3 regions of the Pantoea sp. SGAir0418 genome follow, and region 1 is predicted to be linked to each of the others. Evidence: predicted binding sites of a transcription regulator. Region 1 holds the regulator's gene; each other region holds the start of a gene.
What was found. Region 1 encodes PurR, which represses purine synthesis genes. Its sites were predicted from a motif close to CANGCAAACGTTTGCNTG; they were not measured.
Positions count from the first base shown of each region.

Region 2: the regulator PurR is predicted to act here: its motif matches at 1,364-1,381, upstream of rbsD (D-ribose pyranase).
Region 3: the regulator PurR is predicted to act here: its motif matches at 1,486-1,503, upstream of purL (phosphoribosylformylglycinamidine synthase).

Region 1 covers NZ_CP027911.1:2,250,584-2,253,860, forward strand. The annotation lists gene C1N84_RS10345 (C40 family peptidase) at 361-1,152, shown strand; gene C1N84_RS10350 (cytochrome bd-I oxidase subunit CydH) at 1,209-1,298, opposite strand; gene purR (HTH-type transcriptional repressor PurR) at 1,572-2,597, shown strand; gene punR (DNA-binding transcriptional activator PunR) at 2,594-3,277, opposite strand, start outside.
Region 2 covers NZ_CP027911.1:4,046,834-4,050,110, forward strand. The annotation lists gene rbsA (ribose ABC transporter ATP-binding protein RbsA) at 1-923, opposite strand, end outside; gene rbsD (D-ribose pyranase) at 931-1,350, opposite strand; gene C1N84_RS18855 (YgiW/YdeI family stress tolerance OB fold protein) at 1,523-1,918, opposite strand; gene qseB (quorum sensing response regulator transcription factor QseB) at 2,089-2,751, shown strand; gene qseC (quorum sensing histidine kinase QseC) at 2,748-3,277, shown strand, end outside.
Region 3 covers NZ_CP027911.1:1,117,921-1,121,197, reverse strand. The annotation lists gene purL (phosphoribosylformylglycinamidine synthase) at 1-1,397, opposite strand, end outside; gene mltF (membrane-bound lytic murein transglycosylase MltF) at 1,668-3,125, shown strand; gene tadA (tRNA adenosine(34) deaminase TadA) at 3,122-3,277, opposite strand, start outside.

The DNA.
Region 1 (3,277 bases):
CTTCCTTAATCCTTCACTTCGTGTTTGTTTATTGTAGCGACTTCGCCCCGCGACTGAAAACGGGATTTTGCCTTAGCCGGCGCATATCGCCATGTTTGTTAAGTTCGCGCGCCACGAATAACATTTTCATATCATTAATAAGCATTAATCAATTAATAATTAGCAATAATTCCGCTGGGTTAAACAGCTGAAATCGCTCATTTTTGCCCCACTTTCAGTACCGTGACAGATTAATGGAAAAAGACCTTACCTTTTGCAAAAAAAGTGGATTAGAATTGCCCCGGTGCTGATCGTCGATCAGATTTTTCTAACTTTACCGCGGTCTGGCTTCCTGCCGACGGCTTAACCTGTAACCGGACTATGCGTTTACTGATTACGCTTTTCATACTGGCTTTTGCCCAACTGTTCTTTAATGTGGCGGCGGCTTCTCCGCATGCGCCGGTTAATGCCAGTTTGCAGAAAGCGGAGAAAAAGAACGCGCGTGAAGATGAGCGTCGCAAACGACGCCCGGTGAAAACCACCAGCAAAAAGTCACGCCTGACGTCAGTACAGAAGTTCAGGCTGAAAAAACAGCAGAAAAGCGAAACGGTACTTCAGCACACCACGCAGCGCAAATCCTCACTTAAGCTCAGTGCGAAAAAATATGGTCATCAGCGGCTGGCGAAAAAATCGCGTGACGTTGCCGTTGATGATGAAGTGCAGCAGCTGAGCGGCATTAAAATGAGCAAGGCCCACCGCCTGCGCTATCAAAAAGCACGTGAAACCGCGATGACGAAACTGATGGGCCAGCTGGGTAAACCGTATCAGTGGGGAGGCACCTCACCGCACACCGGTTTCGACTGCAGTGGTTTAGTGTGGTACGCCTACAAAGATCTGGTGAAGTTTAAATTTCCCCGTACCGCTAATGAGATGTATCACCTGCGCGACGCCGCGCCGATCAAGCGCGAGATGCTGGAGAAAGGCGATCTGGTGTTCTTCCGCATCAACAACCGCGGCACCGCCGACCATGTCGGGGTTTATCTGGGCAATGGTAAATTCATTCAGTCTCCGCGCACCGGTAAGGACATTCAGATTAGCGCGCTGGGCGAGGATTACTGGCAGAAGCATTACGTTGGCGCGCGCCGTATGATGACGCCGAAAACCGTGCGCTAACCTCAGCGTTGCGCAACAAAAAAGCCGGTGGCTGTTCAGCAGCACCGGCTTTTTTATTAATGCAGAATGGCGGTAAAGCTAAAGGCAATAATCATCAGCAGAGCAGCGGCGGTGGTGGTCAATGCCAGTTTTAAATCGGTACTCATCACAACTCCTTAGTCACACAGTTTGCATGGTTAAATAATTTTCGCACAGTGATGGGCAAAAATCTCGTGTTATCCGCCCCGGCTTGCTAGAATCGCCGCCTTTCGTTGCGCAACAGATTTAGCGCATGCTGCATTGACAGCCTGCTGAAGGATGTTTCCCTGCCCGATTAAGCAGATTAGCCCTGATATTCAGGGCGCAAAACCATTAGCAGACGCAAACGTTTAACAATATACTTATCAGTAAGTTGCGATAAGCCCAGGAGTACCATTTTCATGGCAACCATTAAAGATGTGGCGAAACGCGCCGGGGTCTCAACCACCACGGTTTCGCATGTCATCAACAAAACGCGTTTTGTCGCGGAAGAGACGCGTAACGCCGTATGGGAAGCGATTAAAGCGCTGCACTACTCACCGAGCGCGGTGGCCCGCAGCCTGAAGGTGAATCACACCAAGACGCTGGGCCTGCTGGCGACCTCCAGCGAAGCGCCCTACTTCGCCGAAATTATTGAAGCCGTGGAGAATCACTGCTTTGAGCGTGGTTACACGCTGATTCTCGGCAACGCGCATAACGATCTGCAAAAACAGCGCGCTTATCTTTCGATGATGGCGCAAAAGCGCGTCGATGGCCTGCTGGTCATGTGCTCCGAATATCCCGACGATCTGCTGCAGATGCTGGAAGAGAACCGCAATATCCCGATGGTGGTCATGGACTGGGGCGAATCGCGCGGGGACTTTACCGATACCGTGCAGGACAATGCGTTCCACGGCGGTTACCTCGCCGGGCGTTACCTGATTGAGCGCGGCCATCGCGACATCGGTGCCATCCCCGGCCAGATGGAGCGCAACACCGGTGGTGGCCGTCATGCGGGTTTTCTGCAGGCGATGCAGGAAGCGGGCATCAGCGTCCGTCCCGAGTGGATTGTGCAGGGTGACTTCGAACCGGAGTCAGGTTATCAGGCAATGCAGCAGATCCTGAACCAGAAACAGCGCCCGACGGCGGTGTTCTGCGGCGGCGATATCATGGCGATGGGCGCGATTTGCGCGGCCGACGAGATGGGACTGCGCGTGCCGCAGGATATTTCGGTAATTGGCTATGACAATGTGCGCAACGCGCGCTACTTCACCCCGGCGCTGACAACCGTGCACCAGCCGAAAGCGCAGCTGGGGGAAAAGGCACTGGAGATGCTGCTGGACCGCATCACCAGCAAACGCGAAGAGCCGCAGACCATTGAAGTGCAGCCCACGCTGATTGAGCGCCGCTCCGTGGCCGATGGCCCGTTCCGCGATTACCGCCGTTAAGCCGCCTTCTCGCTGAGCCACTCGTGGTTCAGCGTCTCCGCATCGCCCAGATATTCCAGTAACCACGCCAGCGCCGGTGACGCGCGCTGCTCAGACCAACTGACGCAACACGGGCTGTCCGGAAACGGCTGCGGCAACGCCAGCTCCACCAGCGCGCCGCTGTCCAGCAGCGGGCGCGCCAGGTGGCCCGGCACCATGCCCACGCACAATCCGGCCTGCAGGCAATCCAGCCCGGTTTCCCACTCCGGCACCACCAGCCGCCGCTGGTTATCCAGCGTCCACGTCATGCGGCGCGGCAGCGCGCGCGACGTATCTTCCAGCACCAGCGACGGCCAGGCGCGCAGGGTTTCGTCATCCAGCTGCGGACTGTGGGCCAGCGCATGCTGCGGACTCACCACGCAGCGCCAGTTGAGCGCGCCCATATCCTGAAAGGCGAAGCGGCCGCCGACCGGAATGGCCTGGGTGGCGCCAATCGCCACATCGACACGACCATCAGCCAGCGCGTCCCACACGCCGTTAAATACTTCGTAGCTGATGATCAGCTCCATATCGGGGAAATGGCGGTAAAAATCCTTTACCAGCTGGCGGGTACGCTGCGGTTTGACGATGCAATCTACCGCGATGCTGAGCTGACCGCGCCAGCCGTTAGCCAGCTGCTGACATTGACGGCGCGTGGCCAG
Region 2 (3,277 bases), 1.8 Mb from region 1:
TTGCCGTGCGTACGCGGCAGCGCGCCGTACAGCACCTTCATTAATTCGGTGCGGCCCGCGCCCATCAGACCGGAGATGCCCAGAATCTCGCCCTTACGCAGGGTAAAGCTGACATCTTCTACGCCCGGTCCGCTAACGTGCTCGACCCGCAGCCGCACCTCGCCCGGTGTCTGATCGAGATGCGGATACTGATCCTCAAGCTTGCGGCCAACCATCATTTCGATCAGGCTCTCTTCGCTGAGATCGCCCACCGCGCGCTCGGCAATAAACTGACCGTCGCGGAACACGGTGACGTCATCGCAAATCTCAAAGATCTCTTTCATGCGGTGGGAGATATAAACAATGCCGCAGCCCTGCGCTTTCAGCTCATTGATGACGCGGAACAGCGACAGGGTTTCGGTATCGGTCAGCGCATCGGTCGGTTCATCCATAATGATGACCTGCGACTCGAAGCTGAGTACTTTGGCAATCTCTACCATTTGCTGGTCGCCAATCGACAGATCGCCCACCAGCTTGTGGCTGCTGAAGCGCAGATTGAGGCGCTTTAACAGCGCATCCGCCGCGGCATACATCTGTTTCCAGTCGATGCGGCCAAAGCGGTTAACGAATTCACGGCCGAGGAAAATATTTTCCGCAACGGTCAGCTGCGGGATCAGGTTCAGTTCCTGATGGATGATGCCGATGCCGGCTTCCTGAGACGCTTTCGGCCCGGAGAACGTCACTTCTTTTCCCAGCCAGTGCAGCGAACCGGCGTCCATACTGTAGATGCCGGTCAGCACCTTCATCATGGTGGATTTGCCCGCGCCGTTCTCTCCCACTAACGCCATCACGCGCCCGGGATAGACCGCCAGCGACGCGCCGTTGAGCGCCTTCACGCCGGGAAATGATTTTTCAATTCCCCTGAGTTGCAATAACGGTTGCATAGCGGCCTCAGAAAGTGACGCCCGCGCTCAGGATGACATTCGCATACGGAGAGCACTCTCCGCTGCGAATGACCGCCTGACTGCGCTGAGTGTGTTGTTTGAACTGTTCATGGCTGGTGTAACGAACGCTAATCACATTCCCCTGGTGCTGTTGCAAGGCTTCGAGCACGGCGATCAGCTGGCTGTGGAGTTGCGGATTGTGTTGTTGGATCTCCTCCGCTATCAGGGCGCTCTCAACCTGCATCTCCTGCGTGATGACCTCCACAACTTGTAAAAAATCGGGCGTACCGGGCGTCAGCGCCAGATCGATGCGCTGTGGACCGGCCGGGATCGGCAAGCCCGCATCGGCAATCGTCAGCGTATCGGTATGCCCGAGGCGGGCAATCACATGAGAGACTTCAGCGTTTAACAGGCGACCTTTTTTCATTTATTCCACTCCACAGCGAAACGTTTCGCTGTCTGGCAGTGTATTAAATGTACATGGCAACTCAATGACGGCATCACGGAAATGTGATCGCCATCGAAACGTTTCGCCTGGGCCGGGGAAAATTTGAGTTTGGCGGGATGGCGGAGCCCGCGACGTGGCTCCGCAGGGGAGGTTAGGGCAGTTTACGCACCTGTTTAACGTCCAGTTCAATCGAATTGAAATCCTTATCCAGTTCGCCGGTCAGCTCGACCTGATCCTTCGGCGTAATGGTCTGGCCGTTCCAGCGTTTGTGGTCGATCTCCACTTTCATGCTGCCGCTGCTGTCGCGGAACAGATAATCTTCATCGCCGATCTGCTTATCAAGCTGGCCGCGCACGGTGATCCAGCTGTCATCCTTCATCTCTTCGGCCTGTTTTACCGTCACCACACTGCTGTTATCGGCCTTAAAACCGCCGGCTTTAGCCTGAGCGGCTGGCGCGTTAGGGTCGACAAAGCCACCCTGCTGGGCGGCTAACACCGGGGTTGCTGCCAGGGCGATAATGGCGAACAGCGCTGCACTCTTTTTCATTTTTCACCTCATTTCCATGTCTGTGCGGATTACGGGAGCTATTTCACCACAGGGTTCTTAACAGGATCTTAAGGGAAAAAAAGAGGGGAAAAATAAGCCAAAACGGGCGAATGACGCTGTACAAGCGCGCATCTGCTTCGTATAAACCCCCAGATAACCGGGAGAAACGCATGCGCATTTTATTAATTGAAGACGATACGCTGATTGGCGATGGCCTGAAGGTCGGCCTGACCAAACTGGGTTTCAGCGTCGACTGGTTTGTCAGCGGCGAAGCCGGATTTCAGGCGCTCAACGCGGCACCGTGGGATGCCGTGGTGCTGGACCTGTCGCTGCCGGAGCGCGACGGGCTGGACATCCTGCGTCAGTGGCGTGAGCAGGGCGCGGATGTCCCGGTGCTGATCCTCACTGCACGCGATGCGCTGGACCAGCGCGTGCAGGGCCTGCAACTCGGTGCCGACGACTATCTGTGTAAGCCGTTTGCGCTGACGGAGGTGGCCGCACGTCTGCAGGCGCTGATTCGTCGCCGTCACGGTCAGCTGCAGCCGGAGCTGCGTCACGGCAGGGTGGTGATGGCTCCCGGCAGCCACAGCGTGACGTTTGATGGCGAACCGCTCAGCCTGAAAAGCCGTGAGCTGGCGCTGCTGGAGCTGTTCCTGCGCAATCCCGGTCGCGTACTGACGCGCGCACAGCTGGAGGAGAAACTGTACAACTGGGACGACGACGTCTCCAGTAACGCGGTCGAAGTGCACATCCACCATCTGCGTAAAAAGCTCGGCAGTCAGTTCATCCGCACCGTGCACGGTATTGGCTACACGCTGGGAGCGGCAGAATGAGTCTGTTCCTGCGACTGGCCATTGGCTTTCTGCTGTTAATTATTCTGTGTGGAGCCAGCGCCACCTTTAGCGCATGGCAGCAGACGCGCGACACCGTTAATGAGCTGTTTGATACCCAGCAGATGCTGTTCGCCAAACGCCTGCTGGCGCTGGATGCCAGTCGCCTGCAGGCCGCCTCGCTGCCAAAAACCAAAGCGATTCTGCGCCACCATCGCGGCGATCAGGATGACGACGCGCTGGCCTTTGCGCTGTTCAGCGCCGACGGCAAACCGCTGCTGAACGACGGCGAAAACGGCCGCGATTTGCAGTTTACAGCGGATCGTGACGGCTTCCACGATGGTCGCCTGCGCGGCGATGACGATCGCTGGCGGCTGCTGTGGCTGACGTCAGCCGATAAGCAGTGGCGCGTGGTGGTCGGACAGGAGTGGGAATATCGCGATGATATGACGCGCGATCTGGCACTGAGCAGCCTGCTGCCGTGGCTGGTGGCCATGCCGCTGATGCTGCTGTTGCTGCTGGCGCTGGT
Region 3 (3,277 bases), 1.1 Mb from region 1:
TCAAGATCGGCATCCGACTGGCCGGACGCCATCGAGGACGCCGCACCGCCGCCAAGGCCGATATTCATCGCCGGACCGCCCAGCACGATCAGCTTCGCGCCAACCACGATCTCACCCTTCTGCACGTGATCGGCGCGGATGTTACCAATGCCGCCGGCCAGCATGATCGGCTTGTGATAGCCGCGCAGCTCAACGCCATTGTGGCTGTTGACCTGCTCTTCATAAGTACGGAAATAGCCGTTCAGCGCCGGGCGACCAAATTCGTTGTTAAACGCGGCGCCGCCTAACGGGCCTTCGGTCATGATATCCAGCGCGGTAACAATGCGATCCGGCTTGCCGAAATCCTCTTCCCACGGCTGTTCAAAGCCGGGAATACGCAGGTTGGAAACCGAGAAGCCGACCAGACCCGCTTTCGGCTTCGCGCCGCGTCCGGTGGCACCTTCGTCACGGATTTCCCCGCCGGAACCGGTGGCGGCACCTGGCCATGGCGAAATGGCCGTCGGGTGGTTGTGGGTTTCCACCTTCATCAGGATATGCGCGGCTTCCTGGTGGAACTCGTATTCGCCCTGCTGCGCATCCGCGTAGAAACGCCCGACCTCGGAGCCTTCCATCACCGCGGCATTGTCTTTATATGCCGACAGGACGTGTTCCGGATGCTGCTCAAAGGTGTTTTTAATCATTTTAAACAGCGACTTCGGCTGTTTTTCGCCGTCGATAATCCAGTCGGCGTTAAAAATCTTGTGACGACAGTGCTCGGAGTTCGCCTGAGCGAACATATAGAGCTCGATATCGTTCGGATTGCGGCCCAGTCTGGTGAAGGCATCGAGCAGGTAATCAATTTCGTCATCGGCCAGCGCCAGGCCGAGCGTGCGGTTAGCCTGCTCCAGCGCCTCGCGCCCTCCGCCCAGCACGTCTACGCTTTTCAGCGGCTGCGGCTCATGATGCGCGAACAGCTGTTCTGCCGCGCTGAGCTCCGTGAACACGGTTTCCATCATGCGGTCGTGCAGCAGGCTGGCCAGCTGCTGCCACTGCGCGTCAGTCAGCTGCGGTGCCTGTACATAGAAGGCCAGACCGCGCTCCAGGCGCAATACCTGTGGCAGGTCGCAGTTGTGGGCGATATCGGTGGCTTTCGATGACCAGGGAGAAATGGTGCCGGGACGCGGCGTCACCAGCAACAGACGCCCTTGTGGCACATGTTCGGCGAGAGAAGGACCGTATTTCAGCAGACGCTGCAGGCGGGCTTGCTGTTCCGCGCTGAGCGGTGCGCTGACATCGGCGAAATGGACGTACTCGGCGTAAATATCACTCACCGGCAGATGAGCGTCCTGAAAGCGGGTCAGCAGTTTGTTTACACGAAATGCCGACAGAGCGGGCGAACCACGCAGAATTTCCATCATTAAAGATCTCTCGTCTTCGAAGCGCCGGGCGACGCTTCATGGGGCGCAACAGGGAAAACGGGCGGTATTATAGAGAAATGGCACGGGTTACGAAACCGTTTGCGCAGAAAAACTGAGCCTCAGGATTTGCCTGAATTTTGCGCAAATCTTGCTATATAAGTTGCCCTGTTGCGCTTTGTTGCGCAAAATGCCCCTCGCTCTGGGAGTGCAAAACAACATAAATACTGCCTTTAAAAGACAGAGGCCTGTGAGCCATTACGAGACAACTATTTGAAACGCCTGAAATTAAATTATCTGTTTATCGGTCTGATCACCGTGCTGCTTGCGCTGGCGCTGTGGCCGTCCATCCCCTGGTACGGGGGCGGAAAAGACGCGTTATCACAGATCAAATCGCGGGGAGTGTTGCGCATCAGTACCGTCAACTCGCCGCTGACTTACTACACCATCAATAACGCACCAGCCGGCATGGACTACGAGCTGGCGAAGCGTTTCGCCGATTATCTTGGCGTGAAGCTGGAAGTCACGGTGCGGCCCAACCTCGGCGACCTGTTTGACGATCTCGACGACGGCAAAGCCGACCTGCTGGCCGCCGGGCTGATCTACAACAGCGAGCGCCTCAGCCGTTATCAGAGTGGCCCGAGCTACTATTCCGTGTCGCAGCAGCTGGTGTATCGCATCGACAAGCCGCGGCCCAAAAACCTTGGTGATCTGAAAGGCCGGCTGATTGTGCAGTCCGGTTCAGCCTATCTGTCAACGTTACGTTCCGCCAAAGCGGACAGCTACCCCGATCTCGACTGGGCCATTTCCACCGATATGGGCCAGAAAGCGCTGCTGGAAGCGGTTGCCGACGGCAAGCTTGACTATACCGTGGGGGATTCGGTGACCATCGGCCTGCTGCAGCGCATCCATCCACAGCTGGCGGTGGCGTTTGATATTACCGATGAAGAGCCGGTGACCTGGTATCTGCCGCGTAACGATGACGATAGCCTGAACGCCGCCATGCTCGACTTCTACAGTCAGATGGGGGAAGAAGGCACCATGGCGCGGCTGGAAGAGAAGTATCTCGGCCACGTCGGCACCTTTGATTATGTCGATACCCGCACCTTCCTGCGCGCAATTGATAACACGCTGCCGGATATCAAGCCGCTGTTTGAGAAGTACGCGTCCAGTATCGACTGGCGCCTGCTGGCGGCGATTTCCTACCAAGAGTCGCACTGGAATCCGCAGGCGACCTCGCCCACCGGCGTGCGTGGCATGATGATGCTTACGCGCAATACCGCTGACAGCCTCGACGTGAACGATCGTCTCGATCCGGAACAGAGCATTCGCGGTGGCAGCGAATACCTGCGGCGCATGATGGAAAAAGTGCCGGAGACCATTCCGGAAGATGAACGCATCTGGTTTGCGCTGGCGGCCTATAACATGGGCTACGCACATATGCTGGATGCACGCCGGCTGACGCTTAAACAGGGCGGCAATCCGGACAGCTGGGCCGACGTTAAGCTGCGCCTGCCGATGCTGAGCCAGAAGCGCTATTACGCGCAGACCACTTACGGCTATGCGCGCGGCCACGAAGCTTATAACTACGTTGAGAACATCCGTAAGTATCAGATCAGCCTGGTAGGCTATCTGCAGGAGCAGGAGAAACGGCTGGCGCAGCAGTCGGCGCTGGAAGCGGAACTCGGTGCCGGTTATCCGGCTGTCGAACCGAAGATTGCGATGAACTAATCGGCGCGCAGCGCCTGCCGCTGCGCACGTTTCTGTTCCCGGCGCATGCGGAAAAAGTCGCTCAGCAGCGTGGCGCACTCCTCGGCCAGCACGCCATGCGCAATCTCAATCTGATGATTCATGCCCGGATGGCCGATCACATCCAGCAGCGA